DNA from 4 places in the Agrobacterium sp. 22-3639C2 genome. Region 2 is predicted to be linked to each of the others. Evidence: riboswitches for the same ligand, from Rfam matches in the RefSeq annotation. Region 2 holds a riboswitch; each other region holds the start of a gene.
What was found. A riboswitch is a leader RNA that binds a small molecule or an ion and turns the genes downstream of it on or off. The one in region 2 is predicted to bind cobalamin.
Positions count from the first base shown of each region.

Region 1 (2,196 bases), on a different contig from region 2:
CGCGCCAGAGCCAACGCCACCATGCAGACGCGGTCCTCATAACGCTCCAGGTAACGCTTTCCGTCGAAGGTCTTCAGCGTATAGGACGTATAATATTTGAAGGCGCCGAGAAATGTCGGAAAACGGAACTTTCTGGCATAGGCCTCGTCGTAGAGGTCACGGACGAAATTGAAGGAATACTGGTCCAGCACCTCCTGTTCGTAATATCCCTCGGTCACGAGATAATCGAGCTTTTCCCTGAGATTATGGAAAAACACCGTGTTCTGGTTGACGTGCTGAAGGAAATATTGCCGTGCCGCAAGGCGGTCCTTGTCGAGCTGAATCTTCCCGTTTTCATCGTAGAGGTTCAGCATCGCGTTCAGCGCGTGATAGTCCAGTCCCGCGTCCAGGTGTTTCTGCGCAGCGGTTACTTGTTGTTTGGCATCCGTGTTGCGCACCGCGCTCGAGGTCAGCGTGTCCAAAATCGTTCCAATCCATGATTGACGTTGGCGACATCTTCCTCCGTGCCGAGAAGCTCGAAGCGGTAGAGAAACGGCACCGCGCATTTACGCGACACGATATCTCCGGCGGATGCGAAAGCTGCGCCAAAATTCGTATTTCCCGCCGCGATGACGCCGCGAATGAGATTTCGGTTTGAGGGCTCGTTCAAAAACCGGATAACCGGTTTCGGTACCGCTCCTTTCATGCCGCCGCCCCCATAGGTGGGGGTGACGAGAACATAGGGCTCCGACACGTGAGGAACGTCTTCCTCGGCGCCGAGCGGCAGGCGAAGCAATCGTCGCCCCAGTTTTTGAAGGAAGCGATGAGTGTTCTCAGACCGGCTGGAATAATAGACGATCAGCCCCATCGCATCGCCTCCTCAGCTGATCGAGCCAATCATGTCCGGACGGAAACCCGCCCAATGGCGTTCGCCGGCAACGACCACGGGAACCTGCATGTAACCAAGGCCGCGAACGCGATCGAGGGCATCCGCGTCTTCTGAGATATCGACGATCTCGTAGCTGACACCGATGCGGTCAAGCGCACGATAGGTGGCAGTGCACTGAACGCAGGCGGGTTTGCTGTAAACGGTGACGGTCATTGTTTCCTCTTTCGAAGCCGCCTTTACGCACGGCTCAACATTGCCCGCCTGCAATCACAAGCGGGTGGCGATGGTTCTGTCATTCTGGCGAGGCGCGGCTCAGGCCGCGTAAGATCGCTGTCTACGCCGACGAGCGTAGAAACTCATAAAAATGCACTGGCATGACTTCACCCCGAAGCTTGTTCTGGAGGGGGCAGAAAAGGGCGCACGCAATTCATTTGCGTCATACACCTTCCTTCCGGACACCCCGCCCGTGGACGTTTTCGCTCAAGGCAGGTCTCCTGACTTGCGGGTCAAAACATCCATTCCCACCTTCCCGGAGCTTTTAGCGCCAGTGGCTCAAATCGGAACGATGCTCACCGCTTACAGTTGCGGGGGCAGTTTCGGCATTGCTTCACCATAATGGTGTTGCGCACCGAATTCCCGTCTTAGCTCCCGACGCTTGCGAATCGAAAGAACCTTGAACACCACATATAGTATATGATGAATTTTTTTCGTCAATAATTAGACATGCGAAAGCCCCACCCTGTGGATCAAAAAGATTCAACACATGGTCAACAAAGGCTTAACGGTGAATGCTCGATGCCGCCTACGGACGGAAGCGGCGGGTTATTCCCAGATATCGATGCGAATATCGGCGGGGCGGGAGTTCTCAATCACCCGCTTTCCGTTGGGAAGATCATTTTCGAACAGTTTGGCGTGAATCTCGGTCGCATCGAGACCATAGCCCTGCCATCTATCCCGCAGGCGTTCCTCGAGCACCGCAACGGATGGGCCTACGAAGACGGTAAGATCGAAGCTGCCGGAAAGCTTCGTCCACGGCGCCTCGTTCAACAGCAGATAGTTGCCTTCGGCAAGAATGAAGCGTGTTTCTGGCGCGATGGCGCGAGCGGAGGCAATGGCAATTTCGCGGGAGCGGTCAAAAACCGGGACAAGAACTTCCTGCCCGCCCTGACGAACTGCGGAGACGATATCAAGAAAGCCGCGCACGTCGAAGGTCTCCGGTGCGCCTTTTCGCGGCAAGAGCCCCCGTTCTTCGAGAATACCGTTATCCATATGGAAGCCGTCCATGGGCAGGACAGCCGCAGCCTCGCCGCGCGCCACGAGGGCACCGC
Region 1 covers NZ_JBNWDB010000003.1:881,019-883,214, forward strand. The annotation lists gene nrdE (class 1b ribonucleoside-diphosphate reductase subunit alpha) at 1-461, opposite strand, end outside; gene nrdI (class Ib ribonucleoside-diphosphate reductase assembly flavoprotein NrdI) at 449-847, opposite strand; gene nrdH (glutaredoxin-like protein NrdH) at 860-1,081, opposite strand; cobalamin riboswitch at 1,336-1,559, opposite strand; gene ACQZ6D_RS17310 (nucleoside triphosphate hydrolase) at 1,691-2,196, opposite strand, start outside.
Region 1: it holds a riboswitch for cobalamin, as region 2 does, so the genes downstream of both, nrdH (glutaredoxin-like protein NrdH) here and bluB (5,6-dimethylbenzimidazole synthase) in region 2, are expected to answer to the same signal.

Region 2 (2,196 bases):
TTTATGCCATTTCCGACAAGGTGGAGTTCGGCAAGAGTGCCATCTATCTGCTGCCTTCGACGGGCGGAACGCCGCGTCTGATGACTAAGAACCTTCCGTCCTACTGGCACGGCTGGTCGCCGGACGGGAAAGGTTTCGCCTATTGCGGCATTCGCGATCAGGTTTTCGATATTTATTCCATGGACATAGACAGCGGTGTTGAGACACGCCTTACCCATGGTGAGGGCCGCAATGACGGGCCGGATTATTCGCCGGATGGAGAATGGATCTATTTCAACTCCAGCCGCACCGGCCAGATGCAGATCTGGCGCGTGCGGGTGGATGGCTCGGCCGTCGAGCGTATCACCGACAGCGCCTATGGCGACTGGTTCCCGCATCCGTCCCCCAGCGGTGACAAGGTCGTCTTCGTCTCCTACGACGCCGATGTCTTCGACCATCCGCGCGACCTCAACGTGCGCGTGCGGCTGATGGATATGGATGGCGGCAATGCCGAAACGCTGTTTGACCTTTTCGGCGGGCAGGGAACGATGAATTCCCCCAACTGGTCACCGGACGGGGATGAGTTCGCTTATGTGCGGTATTTTCCCGTTGGGTGATGCGGTAGGGGTGCTTCAGCTGGCGCGCGTCTGCGCGGCGGCTGAAGGCCGCAATACGCCGGTGAGGTGGCCACGGTCACATTGCCGCATCGCTGCGCAAGATACTTGTATTTGCAATCTTTGTTGCTCATAAGCTTCTTCGTCAGGTGCCTGCCCTTTAGGGCGGGAGAATCGGGAATCCGGTGCAAGACCGGAACGTGCCCAGCGCTGTGAGGCGGATGCCCTTTTTCTTGATGCCACTGAATCCATTCGGGAAGGCGAAAGTGGGCGGATGAAGCCGAGTCAGAAGACCGGCCTGACAGGATAGACCAGACCGCGTGGACGGCGGCAGGTTGTTGCAGCAGCGCGTCGTGCAGGCGAAAACCGGAGCCGGTTTTCGTGGCGGCGCGCCAGCATTGTTGGGGATAGACGATGCCGACCGATCCACTCGCGACCAGTTCGCTCGACGCAAATGCATTCGATCACGCGCTTTCGCCCGCCTACCCGTTTTCCGAGGGGGAGCGAGAGGCGATCTACCGTGCCATCGAAACCCGCCGTGATGTGCGCGACCAGTTCCTTCCGGATCCATTGCCGGAAGATGTGGTCGAGCGCCTGCTGAAGGCGGCGCATTCCGCGCCCTCGGTCGGTTTCATGCAGCCGTGGAATTTCACGCTCGTCACTGACGGTGCGGTCAGGCAGGCAGCCTGGGTTGCCTTCAGCCGCGCCAATGGCGAGGCGGCGGCGATGTTCGAGGGGGAGCAGCAGGCGCTTTACCGCAGCCTCAAGCTTGAGGGCATCCGCAAGGCGCCGCTCAGCATCTGCGTCACCTGCGATCCGACGCGTGGCGGCAAGGTGGTGCTGGGCCGCACCCACAATCCGCGCACCGATGTCTATTCCACCGTCTGCGCCATCCAGAACCTCTGGCTTGCAGCGCGCGCCGAAGGCATCGGCGTCGGCTGGGTCAGCATTTTCCACGATAGCGACATTCGGACCATTCTGGAAATCCCGGACCACATCGAGATCGTCGCCTGGCTATGCCTCGGCCGCGTCGATACACTTTATACCGAGCCGGAACTGGCGGTGAAGGGTTGGCGGCAGCGCGTGCCGCTGGAGGAGCTGGTGTTTCGCAATCGCTGGGGCGGGCGGTAAAGAGAACACGCGACCGCCTTGTGAGTGAGATAGAGCGTTGCCAACTCCATACCGCGTGCTTGATGGGAGCTATTGCTGCGGCTGAATGCCCTTCAGCGCCGGGTTCTTCAGGTCGATCCGGCCTGTCTGGTCGGGCAGGAATTTAGGGCCGATGACGCGGACCCTGCTGTTGTTCGGGTCATAGTCGCGTTCCGGAACCGGTTGTTCCGGCGGCTTTGCGGCCTGCTGCAGTTCGGTGGGTTTTTTGGAGGTGTCACCTTGCGGTGATGGAATGGTCGTGATGCTTGAATAGGGTTTCTCAGCTTCCGGCCGCGCAGCCTCCTGCTGCTTCATCTCCTCGTGATAGGCGGCCATGTTGCAGGCGCAGCCTGGGGCTTTGGTTGAGGCATTTCGATAGGCAAAGGCGGTCGGCAGGTCCTTATAGGGCTTTCCTGTTTCAGCCGAGACCATGTCAGCCGTTTCCTGCTCCGTC
Region 2 covers NZ_JBNWDB010000001.1:619,792-621,987, reverse strand. The annotation lists gene ACQZ6D_RS03060 (TolB family protein) at 1-596, shown strand, start outside; cobalamin riboswitch at 724-909, shown strand; gene bluB (5,6-dimethylbenzimidazole synthase) at 1,008-1,724, shown strand; gene ACQZ6D_RS03050 (DUF2865 domain-containing protein) at 1,794-2,196, opposite strand, start outside.

Region 3 (2,196 bases), on a different contig from region 2:
TCGAACGGAATGGCAGTCTCGCCGATGGCCGCACCGGCCATCAGCGCGACGAGCAGCAGGGCGAGTGCGGCAAAAGCCAGACCCGCCCTGCCAAGATTGACGGAAAGACCGTTCACTTGGCGAGACCGGCTGTTGAAATCGCCTCGGCCAGCGTTTCAATGCCTTCGATCGTGCGGATGGTCGGGTTCATCGCCTGCGCGTCCATTTCGAAGACATGGGCCGCCTTGACGGCGGGCATGATGCTGGCAACCGGATCGGTAGCGAGGAACTTGAGCTTGACGGCGACGTCATCGGCGGGGAAACGCCGGCGGTCCATCTTGCCGGCAACGATCACGGACGGATTGGCCTTGGCGATGGTTTCCCAGCCAACAGTCGGCCATTCCTCATCGCTTTCGATAACGTTCTTCAGCCCGAGCGCGGACATGATGTAACCCGGCGCACCATTGCGGCCCGCCACGTAAGGATCGATATCCAGCTCGGCGCTGGAGAACCAGAAGACTGCTGAAATCTTGCCATTCGCCGAAGCGATCTTGGCGCGGGCGGCTTCCTCACGCTTTTTCAGGTCGGCAACGACTTCCTCGCCGCGATCCTGCACGTTGAAAATTTTCGCAAGGTCGCGGACCTCCTGGTAGATCAGGTCCATGGTGAAAACGGACTTGCGCACGCCGTCGCCGCCGCCGGAATTGTCCTTGCCCATGCAATCGGCAGGGGAGGTATAAACGGGAATACCGAGTTCGGCGAATTGCTCCGGTGTTCCGACAACGCCTTCGGGACCGATCTGCCACTGGAACTGCGTCGTCACGAGGTCTGGCCTCTTGCCAACCACCGCCTCGAAGCTCGGATCATTGTCGGCAAGCCGCTCCACCTTGGCATTGGCGTCTTCGTAACCCTTCAGAACCGGGCCGATCCACAGCGCCGTGCCTACCACCTTGTCGGCCACGCCGAGCAGATAGAGAACCTCGGTCGTGCTCTGGCCGACCGATACTGTGCGGGCGGGCGCCTGCTTGAAGGTGATTTCGTGGCCGCAGCTATTGATCGTCAGCGGATAGGTGGTTTCGGCAGCCTGAGCGGCACCGGCGGGCAAGGCCGCTAGTGCGACAGCCAGAAGACCGGCGGAAACCGGCAGGCTTTTGAAATGAAACATATGTTCTCCAGTCTAAATAAAGTGGCGTGATCCGCAGGCCGCGCGTCAAAACGCGTAGTGACAGAGCGACAACAAGTGTGGAGATGGAGAACGGGACTCTAAATACGTTTCCGCGGACGGAAAGGTCATAATCAGCTCCTCTTCCGGGCATCCCCGCCCGTAACGATGGTCAATATTATGACGGCAGGTCTCCTGGCTCACGAATATACGCCGTTCATCTGCCTTCCCGCACCTTGAAGGGTGCAGTGGCATGACGCTTTTCAGGCGTCACGAGGATGAGCGGCAATCCGCTTACAGTTGCGGGGGCAGCCACGGCATTGGGCGATAGAAATCACCCGCACCATGTTCCCTATTAATCCCTTGGCCCTTCGGCTTCAGGAACCGTCGCTTTCTGACATAAGGGGCAAGCGCCGGGGCGTCAATTGCGATAGTGCCGCAGCTCAGCACAAAGACGGACCCGCCAACGCGAAAATTTTTGTAGCGCCGGAAGGCGCCGGTTGCGGCGCGTCTTTGGACATGGTGGTAAGGGTTTCAATCACCACCAGCCCGGATTGCGCAATAAAATCAATAAAGAGACTATTGTCGCTGATGGTGTCGAGACGCACCAGCTCATCGTCCAGATCGGTAAAATGCCGCCTCACAAGCGCAATCGCATCCATGTCCGCACCCGCAACGACCGGACCGATAATGTGGCCCCGCCCTGCCGCACGGCGCAGCGCAAAAGCGGTAAGACGGTTCGCCTCAAACACACCGTAACCCGCATTCTGCGTCAAAAGTCGCTGCAAAACGTTCCGGCGCGAAACGCCAAAAGCCGCCCGGTCTAGTTCCACCACATCAGTCAGATGACCTGCGGATAACGGCTCTATTCGTTGTTTTCTGCCGGGCGGCGGTATCTCGAAAAGGCAATTCGCCCTTCCCCGGAACAGATATACTTTTTCCGTATCACCGGCAAAACCCAACCTTGAAAACAACCGCCGCGACGCTCCCGTCGCGTTCAACCGCAGGGAGACAGTGGGGAATTTCGCGACAAGTTTCTGCACAAGCCATGGTGC
Region 3 covers NZ_JBNWDB010000002.1:650,607-652,802, forward strand. The annotation lists gene ACQZ6D_RS10630 (FecCD family ABC transporter permease) at 1-116, opposite strand, end outside; gene ACQZ6D_RS10635 (ABC transporter substrate-binding protein) at 113-1,144, opposite strand; cobalamin riboswitch at 1,310-1,545, opposite strand; gene ACQZ6D_RS10640 (GNAT family N-acetyltransferase) at 1,585-2,196, opposite strand, start outside.
Region 3: it holds a riboswitch for cobalamin, as region 2 does, so the genes downstream of both, ACQZ6D_RS10635 (ABC transporter substrate-binding protein) here and bluB (5,6-dimethylbenzimidazole synthase) in region 2, are expected to answer to the same signal.

Region 4 (2,196 bases), on a different contig from region 2:
TGGCGTGTTTGCTCGCCATCACTGACGATGTCGATGCCGGCCTGTCGCTGATCGTCCAGTGAAAGGCGCAGGGCATCTCTCTTGCCTTCCAGTAATTCCTCGCCCTCCAGCTTCCAGGGCGACCACAGTTTTTCGGGCTGCGCAAGCCAGGAGGGTTTCGGCAGGCTGCCAGCAGTCGATGTGGGGAGAAGTTTCTTCACGGTGGGACCTCTTCTAAGTGATGCTCAGGCGGGGCGGTGAGCAAACAATTGCTCAAGGACGGCGCGGTATGGCTTAATGAAGTGTTTTTCGGTGAACTTACCCTGATCCACCGCCAAGCGATTTCGTTCGTCGCGATCGTAAATGACCCGGGTCAGCGAATAGTCCTGGTGCTTCAGGTTGGGCTGGTAAAATGTCCCGGCTGCTGCGTTCGCATTGTAGATTTCGGGGCGATAAATTCTCTGAAACGTTTCCATCGTGCTGATGACGCCGATTAGCTCAATATTGGAGTAGTCGCCCAGCAAGTCCCCAACAAAGTAGAACGCCAACGGCGCAACGCTGCCTGCAGGCATGAAGTAGCGAACCTGCAATCCCATTTTCCCGAAATACTGGTCGGTGGACGAGAACCCATTCTGCCGGTATTCGACGCCCATGACGGGGTGATGATTTTCGGTCCGGTAATAGGTCTTGCTGGTCGAGGCGCTGATGCAAATGACCGGCGGCTTGCGAAAGTACGAGCGGTAGGCATCCGACCGCAGAAAAGACTTGAACAGGTTTCCATGCAGGTCGCCGAAGTCGGCCGGAATGCTGAGGGCAGGAACGCTCTTGTTATGCTCCGGCAGCACAATGCTGAAGTCGTAGTCTCGCACATAGGAGGAGAAGTTATTCCCCACAATGCCGTCGATACGTTCACTGGTTTTGTGATCGATGATCGTCGTCTTCAGTATCTCGATGAGGGGAAATTTTTCACCTGCGACATCGAAGCTCATGTCGACCGAAATGATCTCCAACTCGACCGAGTATCGGTCCGATTTGGGATTATCCCAGTGCGCGAGGGCGTTGAAGCGGCTGTCGATCATGCGCATGACATTGCGCAGGTTTTCCTGCCGCTTTTCGCCCCTGGCCAGATTGGCGAAATTGGTGGTGATGCGCGTATTTTCTGAAGGACGATAGTCCTCATCGAAGGGTACGCTCGTGATCGTAAAAATGCAGGTCTGAGACATGTTGTGCCCCTATAAAGTTGGGGGCATGGGTCTGCGGACGCATAGCAAGACAGGCCGCGACAATGCAGCCTTTGCTACGGCACACTGGGACACCCCGCCCGTGGACGTTACTTCACCAAAGGCAGGTCTCCTGGCTCACGGATCATCACTTCCGTCCGTCTTCCCGGGGTAAACCAGTGACATATTGGACTTCAGCTCGCCGCTTACAGTTGCGGGGGCAGCGTCGGCTTTTCCGCATGACACGGAGCACCGACTTCCCTCTTAGCCCCGGCACGTTGCGTGCAACGACTGGGGAACCTTAGGCGTGACGACCATATTGTAAGCCACGTCATCGGTCAACATCATATAACGATATCTTTATGTCCTTAAGTCTACGTTTCCATTGTCGGTTCCGACCGAGTAGGTTGCATTCGGCGTTGTCAGGCGATTCTCACATACGCGGACCTGACCGTGGCAAACGTCTCGCTCCACGCAGTTGAAAGGATCAGACCACACCACGAATAGTTCCTAGCGCGGGAGCAGCCTGGTGATACCGTCTAGGCGCCCAGAGCGCGTTCCGCCAGACTTAGTCGCTCCAGAAGAGCCAGTACGTCGATCGACGGTTCAGGAGGCAATTGGGGCAGCTAGAAGGCGCGCATGATTTCGCCTGCCACAGGCGTTTCATTGAAGCGGCCTCGCCGGAGGTTGGGATGCTATCCGAACATGCCCTACTGTGCCGGCGCAGCGCTAATAAAGGAATCGGCGTTTGAATTAAATAGCGAATGAGCGAAGGCAAGCACCCTTAAATTGCGGGCCGATAACATCACGGACGCGTATCCGCATCAGCACCGCCGAATTTGTGCTCGGGCCTTCGAACGGCCCCATGTCGTTGAAGGTGCACAGGAAGTTCCGATCCGCACCCGGCATCTGACAGGTCTGGCAGTGGGCGGTATTCGGCTTCGTTAATCGTACCGTCAGGCTTGAATCACTGGAACTGCTAGTCGGCAGTCAACGT
Region 4 covers NZ_JBNWDB010000004.1:116,349-118,544, reverse strand. The annotation lists gene ACQZ6D_RS17895 (methionine synthase) at 1-200, opposite strand, end outside; gene ACQZ6D_RS17890 (DUF1852 domain-containing protein) at 225-1,202, opposite strand; cobalamin riboswitch at 1,306-1,518, opposite strand; partial or broken gene ACQZ6D_RS17885 (Fic family protein) at 1,713-1,855, opposite strand.
Region 4: it holds a riboswitch for cobalamin, as region 2 does, so the genes downstream of both, ACQZ6D_RS17890 (DUF1852 domain-containing protein) here and bluB (5,6-dimethylbenzimidazole synthase) in region 2, are expected to answer to the same signal.